DNA from 2 places in the Nocardia sp. NPDC004415 genome. Region 1 is predicted to be linked to the other one. Evidence: riboswitches for the same ligand, from Rfam matches in the RefSeq annotation. Region 1 holds a riboswitch; the other holds the start of a gene.

What was found. A riboswitch is a leader RNA that binds a small molecule or an ion and turns the genes downstream of it on or off. The one in region 1 is predicted to bind cobalamin.
Region 2: another riboswitch for cobalamin. It lies ahead of ACWEMY_RS21295 (CbtB domain-containing protein); the one in region 1 lies ahead of cobN (cobaltochelatase subunit CobN).

What each region holds. Positions count from the first base shown of each region.
Region 1 covers NZ_JBSGDP010000031.1:26,121-33,282, forward strand. The annotation lists gene cobN (cobaltochelatase subunit CobN) at 1-2,900, opposite strand, end outside; cobalamin riboswitch at 2,940-3,066, opposite strand; gene ACWEMY_RS16605 (hypothetical protein) at 3,096-3,584, opposite strand; gene ACWEMY_RS16610 (MerR family transcriptional regulator) at 3,618-4,904, opposite strand; gene ACWEMY_RS16615 (hypothetical protein) at 4,938-5,615, opposite strand; gene cobG (precorrin-3B synthase) at 5,755-6,966, shown strand; gene ACWEMY_RS16625 (RNA ligase (ATP)) at 7,122-7,162, shown strand, end outside.
Region 2 covers NZ_JBSGDP010000048.1:31,121-38,282, forward strand. The annotation lists gene ACWEMY_RS21275 (carbonic anhydrase) at 1-590, opposite strand, end outside; gene ACWEMY_RS21280 (A/G-specific adenine glycosylase) at 651-1,550, shown strand; gene ACWEMY_RS21285 (alpha/beta fold hydrolase) at 1,726-2,469, opposite strand; gene ACWEMY_RS21290 (antibiotic biosynthesis monooxygenase family protein) at 2,501-2,824, shown strand; cobalamin riboswitch at 2,895-3,016, shown strand; gene ACWEMY_RS21295 (CbtB domain-containing protein) at 3,049-3,249, shown strand; gene ACWEMY_RS21300 (CbtA family protein) at 3,240-4,028, shown strand; gene ACWEMY_RS21305 (hypothetical protein) at 4,065-4,517, shown strand; gene ACWEMY_RS21310 (OsmC family peroxiredoxin) at 4,524-4,961, opposite strand; gene ACWEMY_RS21315 (SRPBCC family protein) at 4,974-5,420, opposite strand; gene ACWEMY_RS21320 (DMT family transporter) at 5,476-5,796, opposite strand; gene ACWEMY_RS21325 (FMN-dependent NADH-azoreductase) at 5,793-6,446, opposite strand; gene ACWEMY_RS21330 (TetR/AcrR family transcriptional regulator) at 6,556-7,162, shown strand, end outside.

The DNA of each region.
Region 1 (7,162 bases):
TCGGCCAGGTCCGACTGGGCGTGCGCGCGCACGTAATTGGACTCGGCGGGCTCGTCGAGGTCGGCGACGAGGCGGACGGCGTCGTCGAGCAGGGCCAGCACGTGCGGGAAGGCATCGCGGAAGAAGCCGGAGATGCGCACGGTGACGTCGATGCGGGGGCGGCCGAGTTCCTCGAGGGAGATGATCTCGAGGGAGGTGACGCGGCGGCTGGCCTCGTCCCAGATCGGGCGCACGCCCAGCAGGGCGAGGACTTCGGCGATGTCGTCGCCGGAGGTGCGCATGGCCGAGGTGCCCCACACCGACAGCCCGACCGACTTCGGGTACTCGCCGTGGTCGCCGAGGTAGCGGGCCAGCAGCGATTCGGCCATGGCCTGACCGGTCTCCCAGGCCAGCCGCGAGGGGACGGCCTTGGGGTCGACGGAGTAGAAGTTGCGGCCGGTCGGGAGCACGTTGATCAGGCCGCGCAGGGGCGAACCGCTGGGACCGGCGGGAATGAAGCCACCGTCGAGGGCGTGCAGGACGCGGGCGATCTCGACGCTGGTCTCGCGCAGGCGGGGCACGACTTCGGTGGCGGCGAAACGCAGGACCGTCTTCACCGCGTCGAGGCGGGTGGTGTCGTCGGCCGCCGTGGCGTCGGCTCCGGCCAGGATCGCGGTGGCGTAGTCGCCGACCAGGGTGTCGACGGCGTCGGCCGACCAGTCCGTCGCCTGCAGGGCGGCGAGGAGTTCGCGGGCGCGGGATTCCACCACGTCGACCCGCTCACGGGCCTCGTCACCGGCTTCGCTGAGGCCGAGGGCCTCACGCAGGCCGGGGACGTTCTGCTCGCCGCCCCACAGCTGACGGGCGCGCAGCATGGCCAGCACCAGATCGAGTTCCATCTCGGCCTCGGGTGCCTGGCCCAGGATGTGCAGGCCGTCGCGGATCTGCACGTCCTTGATCTCGCAGAGCCAGCCGTCGACGTGCAGCAGCATGTCGTCGAAGACGTCCTCGTCGGGGCGTTCGGCCAGGCCCAGGTCGTGGTCCATCTTGGCCGCGCGCATGAGCGTCCAGATCTGCTGGCGGATGGCGGGCAGCTTGGCCGGGTCCAGGGCGGAGATATTGGCGTGCTCGTCGAGCAGCTGCTCGAGGCGGGAGATGTCGCCGTAGCTCTCGGCGCGCGCCATCGGCGGGATCAGGTGGTCGACCAGGGTGGCGTGGGCGCGGCGCTTGGCCTGGGTGCCCTCGCCCGGGTCGTTGACCAGGAACGGGTAGATCAGCGGCAGGTCGCCCAGGGCGGCGTCGGTGCCGCAGGAGGCGGACATGCCCAGCGTCTTGCCGGGCAGCCATTCCAGGTTGCCGTGCTTGCCCAGATGGACCATGGCGTCGGCGCCGAAACCGTCGGGCGCGGACAGCCAGCGGTAGGCGGCCAGGTAGTGGTGGCTGGGCGGCAGGTCGGGGTCGTGGTAGATGGCGACCGGGTTCTCGCCGAAGCCGCGGGGCGGCTGCACCATGAGCACCACATTGCCGAAACGCAGGGCCGCGATGACGATCTCGCCGTCCTTGTCGGCCGAGCGGTCGACATAGAGCTCGCCGGGCGGCGGGCCCCACGCCTCGACCACGGCCTCACGCAGATCCTCGGGCAGGGAGTCGAACCAGCGGGTGTAGGTGGCGGCGCCGATGCGGATCGGGTTGCCCTCGAGCTGTTCGGCCGAGAGCCAGTCGGGGTCCTGGCCGCCCGCGGCGATCAGGGCGTGGATGAGCACGTCGCCGTCGGCCTGCTCCAGGCCGGGGATCTCGCCGGGTTCGCCGAGGTCGTAGCCCGCGGCGCGCAGTTCGGTGAGCAGGCGGATGGCCGAGGCGGGGGTGTCCAGGCCGACGGCGTTGCCGATGCGGGCGTGCTTGGTCGGGTACGCGGAGAGCATGATCGCGATCCGTTTGTCGGCGGCCGGGATGTGGCGCAGGCGCGCGTGGCGCACCGCGATACCGGCGACCCGGGCGGCGCGTTCGGCGTCGGGCACATAGGTGGACAGGCCGTCGGCGTCGAATTCCTTGAACGAGAACGGGACCGTGATGATGCGGCCGTCGAACTCCGGCACCGCCACCTGGGTGGCCACGTCGAGCGGCGAGAGGCCGTCGTCGTTGTCCTCCCACTGGGCGCGGCCGCTGGTCAGGCACAGGCCCTGCAGGATCGGCACGTCCAGGGCGGCCAGCGCGGCCACGTCCCAGGCTTCGTCGTCACCACCGGCCGAGGCGGTGGCGGGCTTGCTGCCGCCCGCGGCGAGCACGGTGACCACCAGGGCGTCTGCGCGGCCGAGCACTTCGAGCAGTTCCGGTTCGGCGGTGCGCAGCGAGGCGCAGTAGACGGGCAGCGCGCGGGCGCCCTTGGCCTCGATGGCCGTGCACAGCGCGTCGATGTAGCCGGTATTGCCCGCCAGGTGCTGGGCGCGGTAGTAGACCACCGCGACGGTCGGGGCGTGCGGTTCCAGGATGCGGGCCGAGCGCTCGAGCTCACCCCAGCTGGGCAGCTGCACCGGCGGTTCGAAGCCGTGGCCGGTGAGCAGCACCGTGTCGGACAGGAAGTGGTGCAGCTGACGCAGGTTCTCCGCGCCACCGGCGGCGAGGTAGTTGTGCGCGTCGGCGGCCACACCCACCGGCACGGTGGAGCATTCCATCAGTTCGGCGTCGGGGGCGATCTCGCCGCCGAGGGCCACCATCGGCACCCCACTGGCCCGGATCGCGTCCAGGCCCTCCTCCCAGGCGCGTTTGCCGCCGAGGATGCGCACGATCACCAGGTCGGCGCCGTCGAGCAGCTCCGGCAGGTCCGCCACGAGCAGCCGGGCGGGGTTGCCCCACCGGTACTCGGCGCCGCTCGCGCGCGCGCTCAGCAGATCGGTGTCGGAGGTGGACAGCAGCAGGATCACAGGGTGAGACCTTCCTCGGGTGACGCGCCCAACGGGGTGGTTGTCGTGTGCTCGCCGGAGAGGGTCTGGCTGTTCACAGTGGCGCGACCGCACCGGATTTCCACCGGTTTCCTCGACGCCCGCCGAGCATGACGATGGTAACGGCCCCACCGCCGCCACAACTTTCCAGCCCGCGTCCGGTCCCCGGAGGACCGATCAGGGGGTGGGGCGTGCGGTGGTGTCCCCGGCGGCCACGGCGGCGGCGACCTCGTCCAGGGCCCGGCGGATCATCGTCCCGTAGTCGTCGTCGGCGAGGGCCCCGACGTGGGCGCGCGCGGCGTCGAGATGGTGGCCGGCGGCGGGGAAGGCACCGAGGCGGCGGAAGTTGTCGGCCAGGTTGAGGTGCAGCGACGGGTAGAACCCCGCGACCCGCAGACCCGCGTGGTGTTCGGTGAGCCGGGCGTCGGTCAGGGTGTCGGCGGCGTCGAGGGCGCGGATGTCCCAGGCGAGGGCCTCGGCCGGATGGTCATGGAGGTCGGCGAGGTAGTGGGCGAGGGTGCAGCGGTGCAGGGGGTCGCCCGCCGCGCCGATCTCGGACCACAGGGCGACCAGGGTGGCGCGGGCGGAATCGGTGTCGCCCGAACGGGATTCGGTCACCGCGGCGGTGATCCGGGTCATCACGGGGTCGGTGGTGGGGGTGGTCATGGAGTTCCTTTCGGCAGGACTGTGCGCAGTCGGCTAGTGGGTTGCCGGGTCGGCGGATTCGGGGCGCCGGGGCATCGCCAGGGTGAGCAGGGTGCCGTCGTCGGCGGAGCGGACGCGGACCGGCTGGTCGGGAGCGATGAGGTCGAGCATGAGGTCGGGGCCGACCGCGCCCGCCACCGCCGGATAGAGGGTGGTCACGGCGAAATGGATGGTCATGGGCGGGCCGGTGACGGTGGCGGCGAGGGTGTGGACGGATTCCCCGTCGGTGAGCCGGAGGCTGCCCGGGATCGCTTCGAGCGTCACCGTGGCGGCCTGTACCGATTCAAGCACGGCGAGCAGTGCGGATCGCTGCACCACCACCCGCACCCGGACCGGGGGTAGCGCCGCCAGCATCGCCCGGTAGTCGGGGAACTCCTCGGCCGAAGACCGGCACCGGCGCCCCGATTCGGGACCGGTCCGGTTCGCCCGCGGGATGTTCCGATCCCCTTGGCCACGCTCGTCGCCGCCGGTGTCGGCCGTGTCGCCCGTGGTGCAGAGCAGACCGGCGGCGTCGGGGCGCAGGACGACGGTGGGCTGGCGGCGCAGCCAGGACACCGTGGCCCGCAGGTCCGCGGCGTCGACGGTGATCGCCCAGGGCGCGGCGGGTGCCGTGTCGACGCGCACGCCGCGGGTCGCCAGGCGGTAGCGGTCGGTGGCGGTGAGGACCAGTTCTGCCATCCCCGCCTCGATATGGACGCTGTCGAGCACCGGGTGCCGCGGGTCCACGACGGTGGCGGTGGCGACCTGGTCGAGCGCGGCGGCGAGCACAGGTCCGCGCACACGGACGGCATCCGGCTCTGCCGACGCCGTGTCGCGGGGTTCCGCACGACCGGATGCAGTTCCACTCGCGGCCTCGGCCGACCGGCTCGTCCCGATCTGTGAATTCGGCGACGGCACGGCACCGGAGGCGTCGGCCGAAGACTCCGGGGTGGCGAACGCACTCCGGTCCAGGGACGCGCGGGCGGCGTCGGCCGCGGTGCGCAAGGAGGCCAGGTGGGCGTCGAGGGCGGTGAGGTGGGCGTCGACGAGGGCGGTGGCGCGGTCGGCGTCGGGCTCGGTGACGACGGCGGCGACGGCGGGTAGCGGCATGTCCAGGGCGCGCAGGCGGCGGATCAGGCGCGCGGTGCCGGTCTGGTCGGGGGCGTAATAGCGGTAGCCGGTGGCCTCGTCGACGACGGCGGGGACGAGGACCCCGGCGTCGGCGTAGAAGCGCAGGGCGCTGGCGCTCAGGCCGCACAGGCGGGCGAAGGCGCCGATGGTGATCAGCTCGGATTCGGGCACCGGCTGATCATCGGGGTTCGAGCGACTCGAAGGTCAAACGCCGGAGTCCGTGGTGGTACCGCGCCCGACCATCTCCGGCGAGCCCGTTCCGAGGTTGCGGTAGACGTTGGCCACCACCATCTGGCCGAGCGCGTTGTTGCCGACGCCGCCGATGACCGCGCCGATCCCGGCCGGGATGATCGTGCCGAACAGCAGCAGCGTGCGTTTGACCAGGTAGTTCGCGATGAACCGCTTGGCGGGCGAATCGGGCATGCTCGCCAGGCCGGGGATGTGGTCGGTGACCACACCGAGCCACTGCCCGGTCTTGTGGCCCGCGGTCTCGTCGAGCAGCTTGGTCCCGGCCTCGCCCAGGACCACCTTCGAGACCAGCTGCGCCTGGCGCGGATCGTCGGGGTCGAGCTGGTAGGCCGCCGCCGCGCCGACCGACAGCACCGACGACGCCTCCAGGAACACGGCCGTGTCCACGCCGGTGGCGGCCAGGCTCAGCAGCGTGCCGACCCCCGGCACGGCGGCGGTGAGCCCCACGGTGACACCGCTGGCCGTCACCACCACCAGGTACTGCCGGGAGAGCCGCTGCAGCAGTTCCACCGGCGCGTCGTCGGGATGCCGTTTCGCCAGCCAGTCGACATACCGGCCCACCACCGGTGCCTGCGCGTGGGCGACCCGGTCGAGCGCGGGCACGACCCGCTTGTCCACGAACTCACGCAGCATGCGACGACCTCTCCTGGAGTGATCAACCCGGGCGACGGACCGCTGTCCACCTTAGGTGAACCGACCACGCGGACCGGCCTACCCGGGACCTACCCGCTCGCGTCTCCCTCAATCGGCCGGGTCGTAGGCTGGACGGATCATGACCAGGAGTACTCCCGACTCGTGCCCCGGCGTGCTGCGCCTGCATCAGGCCGCCGACGGGCCGCTCGCGCGCATCCGGGTGCCCGGCGGCCGGCTGACGCCGGAGCAGGTGCAGACGCTGGCCGACGCCGCCCGCGATCTCGGGAACGGCAATCTCGAGCTCACCTCGCGCGGCAACATCCAGTTGCGCCAGGTCCGCGACCCCGGCGAGCTCGCGTCACGGCTCGACGCCGCCGGGCTGCTGCCCAGCGCCACCCACGAGCGGGTGCGCAATATCGTCGCCTCGCCGCTGTCGGGCCGGGTGGGTGGGTTCGCCGAGGTGCACGGGCTCGCCGCCGACCTCGACACCGGCCTGCTGGGTGACCCGCGGCTGGCCGAGCTGCCGGGCCGGGTGCTGTTCACCCTCGACGACGGCCGCGGCGACGTGAGCACGCTGCGCGGTGACATCGGCGTCCAGGCGGTCGCCGCCGACCGGTTCGCGCTGCTGCTCGCGGGCACCGACACCGGCGTGCGGGTGGACGCGAACGCGGCCGTCGAGGTGATGCTCGACGCGGCCCGCGGCTTCCTCGACCTGCGCGGCAGCGGCGAGTCCGGGCAGTGGCGCCTGCACGAGATCCCCGGGGGCGTCGAGAAGGTCACCGAGGTGCTCGACCTCTCCCCCGCCGGTGAACCCCTGGAACTCGGTGCGGCACACGCCATCCCGATCGGCTGGCTCGACCAGGACGACGGCCTGGTCACCCTCGGCGCCGGTGTCCCGCTGGGCACGCTCTCGGCGCGCACCGCCGAATTCCTGGCCGCCGTGGAACATCCGCTGTACATCACGCCGTGGCGCAGCGTGGTCCTCACCGATCTCGCGGAGGGACCGGCCGAGACCGTGGTGCGGGTGCTGGCGCCGATGGGGTTGATCTTCGACGCGAGTTCGCCGTGGTTGCAGGCCAGCGCCTGCGCGGGCAGGCCCGGCTGCGCCAAGTCGCACACCGATGTCCGCGCGGATCTGACCGCGGCCGTGGACGCGGGCCGGGTGCGCGCGGACGACGCGGTCACTCCGGTGGACCTGCTGGTCCCGGCCACGGAGGTCACCGTGGCGGGCCGCCAGCACTGGTCCGGCTGTGAGCGCCGCTGTGGCAGGCCGACGGGCCAGGTCACCGATGTGATCGCCACCGACGGCGACCACTACCGCCTGGAGCGGGTGGACCCGACAACCGCCTGACCTGCCCGGAAACCGGCGGCGCGGGCCCAGGAGCCCTCCTCCACGACACCGACCCCGCGATATCGACTGCGCGACAAGCACACCCGCACCGAAATCCGGTCGACGTGAGACACCGCGGATTCCTATGCTGACCCCCTCGCAACGAGGGGGTACCCATGTCCACACTGCAAGTCACCGCCGAACGGCTCGTCGTCCA
Region 2 (7,162 bases), on a different contig from region 1:
CGCAGCTGCGCGCGCCCGTCCTCGAGCTTGTAGGTGACGCTGGCGATCGCGAGCTGGCCGGTGGCCACCCGCTGGGAGATGATCATCGACCGCTGCATGAGCAGTCGCGAGGTCTCCTCCACGTGCCGCGCCTCGAACTCGTCGATGGTCTCCAGGCCCTCGCGGCGGCCGATCAGGATCGACGGGGTGACCCGCTCGACGATGCTGCGGATGAACCCACCAGGGACCTCGCCGCCGTCGAGGGCGTCGATGGTGGCCTTCACCGCGCCACAGCTGTCGTGGCCCAGGACCACGATCAGCGGCACGTTGAGCACCTCGACGCCGTACTCGATCGAGCCGAGCACCGAGCTGTCGATCACGTGACCGGCGGTCCGGACGACGAACATGTCGCCGAGGCCCTGGTCGAAGATCAGCTCGGCGGCCACCCGCGAGTCACCGCAGCCGAAGAGGATGGCGTGCGGATGTTGACCGCCGACGAGCTTGGCTCGATCGGCGGCGCCCTGGCTAGGATGCAGCAGATCACCGTTGACGAAGCGCTCGTTGCCTTCGCGCAGTGACTTCCAGGCACTTATCGGATTAGAACCAGGCATACCGACCATTGTGCACAGACCGTTGGTTACCAGCGAGTCCGCGGCGTTACGCGTCGGCAAATGAAGCCTGACGGAGGCGGAACGACAACAGTGAGTATCGACGCGGAAGTCCTGCTGGACTGGTTCACCGACACCGCGCGCGACCTGCCCTGGCGCAGGCCCGAGGCCACCGCCTGGCACATCCTGATGAGCGAGATCATGCTGCAGCAGACGCCGGTGGTGCGGGTGGAGCCGATCTGGCGCGAATGGGTGGCGCGCTGGCCGGTGCCCTCGGCGATGGCGGCGTCCTCGCAGGCCGAGGTGCTGCGCGCCTGGGGCAAGCTCGGCTATCCGCGCCGGGCGCTGCGGCTGCACGAGTGCGCGCGGGTGCTGGCCGAACAGCACGGTGACGTGGTGCCCTCCGATGTCGACGTGCTGCTGAGCCTGCCCGGCATCGGCGCCTACACCGCCCGTGCGGTCGCCTGTTTCGCCTACGGTCAGCGAGTTCCCGTGGTGGACACCAACGTCCGCCGCGTGGTGGCCCGCGCGGTACACGGCCGCGAGCCGGGCAACCCGGCCGCGCGCGATCTCGCCGAGACCGAGGCCCTGCTGCCCACGCCCGTCCCCCGCGCCGCGAAGTTCTCCGCCGCCCTGATGGAACTGGGCGCCCTGGTGTGCACGGCCCGCAACCCCGGCTGCGCGGACTGCCCGCTGCCGGATTGCGCCTGGGTCGCCGCCGGGAAGCCCGCCGCCACGGTGGCGCGCAAGGTGCAGAAGTACGAAGGCACCGATCGTCAGGCGCGCGGGCGGCTGCTGGATGTGCTGCGCGACGCGTCGGGGCCGGTCGAACGGGTGCGCCTGGATCTGGCCTGGACCCGCGACCCCGGTCAGCGGGCGCGGGCGTTGGACTCATTGCTGGTCGACGGCCTGATCGAACAGACCGAGGACGGCCTGTTCGCCCTGGCAGGCGAGGGCAGCTGACCCCCGGACCGCGCACCGACACTGCGCCGAGCGCCGCCTCTGTGCGCCGTCGCGCTCAACGCGGGCTGCGCGCCGGACCGCCTGCGCCGACACCGCCTCGAGCACCACCGCGAGGCGCACCCGATGGCAGGCGTGTACTCCGGCGGCAGCCCTATCGGAATCAGGTGGTGCGAGCTCAGTCGAGCACGCGGGCGAGGAACCCGCCGACCAGCTCGCGGTACTCCTCGGGCCGCTCGTCGTGCACCAGATGCCCCGCACCCTCGACCCACGCGTACTCGGCATCCGGGTGCACCTCCGCCATGGTCCGCATCTGACCCGGCGGGGTGATGGTGTGCTCGCCCTCGATGAGCAGTGTGGGCATCGTGAGCGATTTCCATTCGGTCCAGAAATCGCGGGTGCCCCATTCCTCGGAGATCGCGCGGAAGGTGTCGACCTCGCCGTGCAGGCGATAACCCTCGACGCTCCCGGTGAAAGCGCGCAGGAAATACCGGCCCGCGACCGGCCCGAAATAGTCGAGCACCGCCTGGTCGTCCGCGAACGGCTGCGGCCAGGAGTGGATGAGTTCGGCCCAGTGCGCGGCGGTGCGGCCGGTGAAATCGGGGGCGATGTCCTCGACGACCAGCGCGCGGACCCGCTCGGGATGGGTCGCCGCGAAGACCCAGCCGTGGATGGCGCCCATCGAATGCCCCACGATCACCATCGGCTCGCCGATCCCGGCGGTGAGCCCGGCCAGATCGGCCACGAATGCCTCGGTGCTGAGCTCGGCGGGCGGGGTGCGCCCGTGCCCGGCCGCGTCGACGGCGTACACGTGCCCGTACTCACGCAACCACGGCAACTGATCGGACCAGGTCCGCGCACTGCCCATCAACCCGTGCAGCAGCAGGATCGGGACGCCGGTTCCGCCTTCGTCGTACAACACCCTGCCGATTGTGCACCGTATTGTCGAGGTCATGGCTGTTGTGAAGATCAATGCGATCGAGATCCCCGAAGGTGCCGGTCCGGAGCTGGAGAAGCGCTTCGCCGCGCGGGCCCACGCGGTGGAGAACTCCCCCGGTTTCCTCGGCTTCCAGTTGCTGCGCCCGGTCGCCGGTGACAACCGGTATTTCGTGGTGACGCAATGGGATTCGGAGGAATCCTTCGCCGCGTGGCGCGACGGTCCGGCGCGCGCCGCGCACGCGGGCAACGGTGGTGAGGGCGAGCGTCCCAAGCCGGTCTCCACGGGTGCCTCGCTGCTCGAGTTCGAGGTCGTCCTCGACGTGCCCGCCAAGGGCTGACAGCGGCGTTTCCGCTGGACATGCGGATGCGCGTATTGACGTGGGCGCCTCGCGACTGTCACAGTTCGAGGGAAAACATACGCGAGGGTGCGCGGTAATCCGGTGAGATTCCGGAGCGGTCGCGCCACTGTATCCACGTACCGGGTCCCCGGTGCCGGAGAGCCAGACACCGGCACCTTCGCACCGCTTCGACCGTGGGACGCGTATCCCTGAGGAGGACCCGAATGGCGCTCGCGCATTCACCCAGCCGGTCTGCCGGCCTGGACAACCTGGCCACCGTGCTCGTCACGGTCGGTGTCGTTCTGCTCGCACTGCTCACGCTGTACCTGGTCGGATTCGATCAGGGTGCCGTCTCCCGTAGCGGCATGTACCTGCACGAGCTGATGCACGACGGACGCCACCTGCTGGGTGTCCCGTGCCACTGATCGGATCACTCAAGACCCTGCTGTTGCGCGGCCTGCTGGCCGGCCTGATCGCCGGCCTGCTGGCCGCCACAGTGGGCTATTTCGTCGGCGAGCCCCAGGTGGACGCCGCGATCGCCATCGAGGAAGCCGCCGCCGCTCCTGCCGAGCACGGTCACGAGGCGGCCGAACCCGAGGGCCACTCACACGGCGACGAGGACGAACCGCTGGTCAGCCGCTCCGGGCAGAAGGCGGGACAGTTCCTCGCCCTCGGTCTGGCCGGGATGGCCTTCGGCGCGCTGCTCGCGTCCGCGCTCAATGTCGCCCGCCGCTTCACGAGTCTGTCGGGGCCGCGCCTGTCGCTGCTCGCCGCCGGATTCGCGTGGGCGGCGATCGTGGCGGTGCCGTTCTTCAAGTACCCGGCCAACCCGCCCGCGGTGGGTGACCCGGAGACCATCAACAGCCGCACCTGGCTGTGGGTCGCCGCCGTGGTACTCGGTCTGCTCGCCGTCGCGGCCTCGGTCGCGGCCTACCGGGCGCTGGCCGGGCAGCTCGACACGCTGCGGCTCATCGCGGCGGTGGTCGCGTTCGTGCTGGTCACCACCATCGGCTACATCCTGCTGCCCGGGGTGAACGAGGTGGCCGAGGACTTCCCCGCGACGCTGCTGTGGCGTTTCCGGGTGGCCTCGCTGGCCGAGACCACCACGCTGTGGGTGTCGCTGGGCCTGGCCTTCGCCGCGCTCACCGAGTTCGCCTCGCGGTCTAGCACCGCGGTACCGGAGAAGGCCGCTACCGCAGGGTGATCCGCGCGGGTATCGCGTGAAGGCAGTGTCGGTGTCATGACCGACACTGCCTTTTCCGTTTCCGCGTATCGTCCCCGCGCGGTGGTCGTCGCCTTCGGGGCCTTGCTCACCGCGCTCGCGGCGGGGGTGGCCGAGGGGGTGCTGCGCGCGGTGCGCGGTGGCGACGAGTTCGGCGCCACCGCGGCCGGACTGCTGCCCCGCCTCGCCCTGTATCTGGTCGTCGCCGCCGTCGCCCTGTACATGGTGCGGGGCAGCCGGATCGCGCGTGCGGTCCTGACCGTGGGCATCGGCGTGGTCGGGATGATCTCGCTGATCATCGAACCGTTGGCGGTGCTGCTGTCCACCGACGACTTCGCCGCGCTGTTCACCGGCCTGTCGCCGTCGTCGACCGTGCTGGTGAGCCTGCGGGCCGTGCACATCCTGGCGGTCGCGGTCGCGATCCCGGCCATGTACAGCCCGGCGGCGCACCGCTGGTTCACCCAGCGGTGACCCGGCTCAGATCAGTTCGGCGTCCAGTTCGATCTCGGGGACACCGCTGAGCGCCTTGCTGACCGGGCAGCCGTTCTTGGCGGCGGTGGCCGCGGTGTAGAAGCCCTGCGCGTCGAGCCCGGCGGCGACGGCGCGCACGGTCAGCTTGATCTTGCTGATCTGGAACCCACCGGCCGGGTCGGGCGCGAGGGTGACATCGGCGGTGACGTCGAGGCTCTCCGGGGTGCCCCCGGCATTGGCGATCTCGGCCGAGAGCGCCATCGAGTAGCACGAGGAGTGCGCCGCGGCGATGAGCTCCTCGGGGCTGGTGCCCTCGGCGTTGTCGGCGGCGCGGCGCGGGAAGGTGACGTCGTACTTGCCCACCCCCGAGCTGACCAGTTCGACCTGTCCGGAACCATCCTGCAGCCCGCCCGCCCAGAGGGTGCGTGCGCTACGAGTCGGCATGCCAAATCCTTTCTAGGCCACGCTGCCGGTGACCTCGTCGAGTCGTTCCAGCATCTCCGGCCAGACCTGCTGGTGCAGGTCACGAATGGCCGCGGTGGGGAACCCGGAGTGCCGCAGGCGCAGCCGGATGCCGCGCGGCTGCTTGCGGAATTCGACGTCGACCACGGTCTCCACGCCTTCGGTGGCGGCGGTCACCCAGGTGAACACTACGCGCCGGTCCGGCTCGAGCGTGAGGATCCGGCCGTAGTGCGGGTTGCCCTTGTCCGCGGTGCCGGTGTCGAAATAGAGGGGCTCGCCGACGAGGGGACGCATGCGCACCGAGCCGGGAACCGCCAGCCACAGATCCAAGCCCTGGGTCCAGGTCGCGTAGAGCAGACTGGGCGCGGCTTTCATCACGCGCTCGACCGTCAGCTCGTGCGGTCGTGAGGACAGGTCCGGGTGGCGAACTGGCTGGTCCATCCGTGGACTGTACCGGCTCGCGCCCCACGAACGCCGCATCGGGTGTGGCGCAGTGTCACTCGGGATTGGTGACCCGGGCGAGCACGATGCCGCCCAGGATCAGCGACAGGGCCAGGATCCGGCCCGCGCTGAGCGGGTCCTTGTGCACCACGATGCCCAGCGCGATGGCGCCGACGGCACCGATTCCGGTGAACACCGCGTAGGACGTGCCGACCGGCAGCTGCTGCATGGCCCGCGAGAGCAGGTAGACCGCCAGCGAGCCCAGCGCGATGCACAGCAGGGTCGGGCCGAGGCGGGTGAAGTTCTCGGTGGGCTTGATGGTCTGCGCCCAGACGATCTCCACCAGCCCGGCCAGGCCGAGGATCAGCCAGCTCATCGCACGTACTCCACGGCCAGCTCGCGGACCCGCACCTGGGCGGCGAGCAACGAGGTCTCGTGCGCTTCGCGCAGGTGGGCCAGGTTGGGGTCCTGCACCGCGTTGGCCAGTTCGGCGTGCACGAAGGTGGTGTCGGTGACGGCGAAGTGCCCGGCGAAGAAGTCACGCAGATAGCGCTCCTGATAGTCGAACGCCGCCTTGGGCGCGCCCGGCGAGTACGCCCCACCGCGCGCGCTGACCACCACGAAGCGGCGCTGCCCCAACGACATTCGCGGGAAGGTGACCTGGTCGAGCCAGGCCTTCAGCGCGGCGGGGATCGAGTAGTTGTACATCGGCGTGCCGATCAGGATCACGTCGGCGGCCAGCACTTCGGCCAGCAGCGGTTCGACGATCCGCCAGGCCGCTTTCGCCGCGGGTGTGGTGGCCAGGTCGGCGAGCCGGTGCAGGTCGGTGCGGCCCGCGGCCAGGACCGCGTCGCAGAGTTCGGTCCAGCCCGCGTCGATGAACGGCGTCGGCTGGGCCGCGAGGTCGCGATAGGTGTAGGTGCCGGTGGCCCCGGCGGCACGCCAGGACTGGACGAATTCCGCGCCGAGACCCCGGCTGACGGAGGTGGGGCGGGCGCTGGCGTCGAGGTGCAGCAGGTGCGTCATGGTCGAGCCTCTCCAGATGTGGACATAATGTCCGCTTGTCGTGGAACGAACCATAGAACACAAGTGGACATCTTGTCCACATTCCCGTTTCTGGGCTACAGTCGAGGACATGGAGCTTCGATCCGACCTGCTCACCGGCACGGCGACGCCGCCGGAACGCACCGACGCCGCCCGCAACCGGGCCAAGGTGCTGGCGGCGGCCGCCGAACTCTTCGCCACCCGCGACCCACGCACGGTCACCATGGACGACATCGCCAAGGCCGCGGGCGTCGGCCGCGGCACCCTCTACCGCCGCTACCCCGATCGCACCGCCATCGCCGTGGCCCTGCTCGACGAGCACGAACGCGCCCTGCAACAGCACCTGCTCAGCGGCGAGCCACCCCTCGGCCCCGGCGCCCCGCCCGCCGAGCGCCTGGCCGCCTTCTACGCCGCGATGGTCGAATTGCTGGGCACCCATGCGCATCTGGTGCTCGGCGCGGAGGCCGGCGGCGCCCGCTTCGCGACCGGCGCCTACGGCTTCTGGTCGGTACACGTCCGCGCGCTGCTCACCGAAGCCGCTGTGCCGCAGCCTGATTCGCTGGTCGACACCGCGCTGGCGCCACTGGCCGCCGAGGTCTACCTGCAGCAGCGCGAGCGCGGGCTCACCCAGGCCCAGATCGTCGACGGGCTGACCACGCTCGCCCACCGGCTGCTGCGGCCACACGGATCTGTCGGAC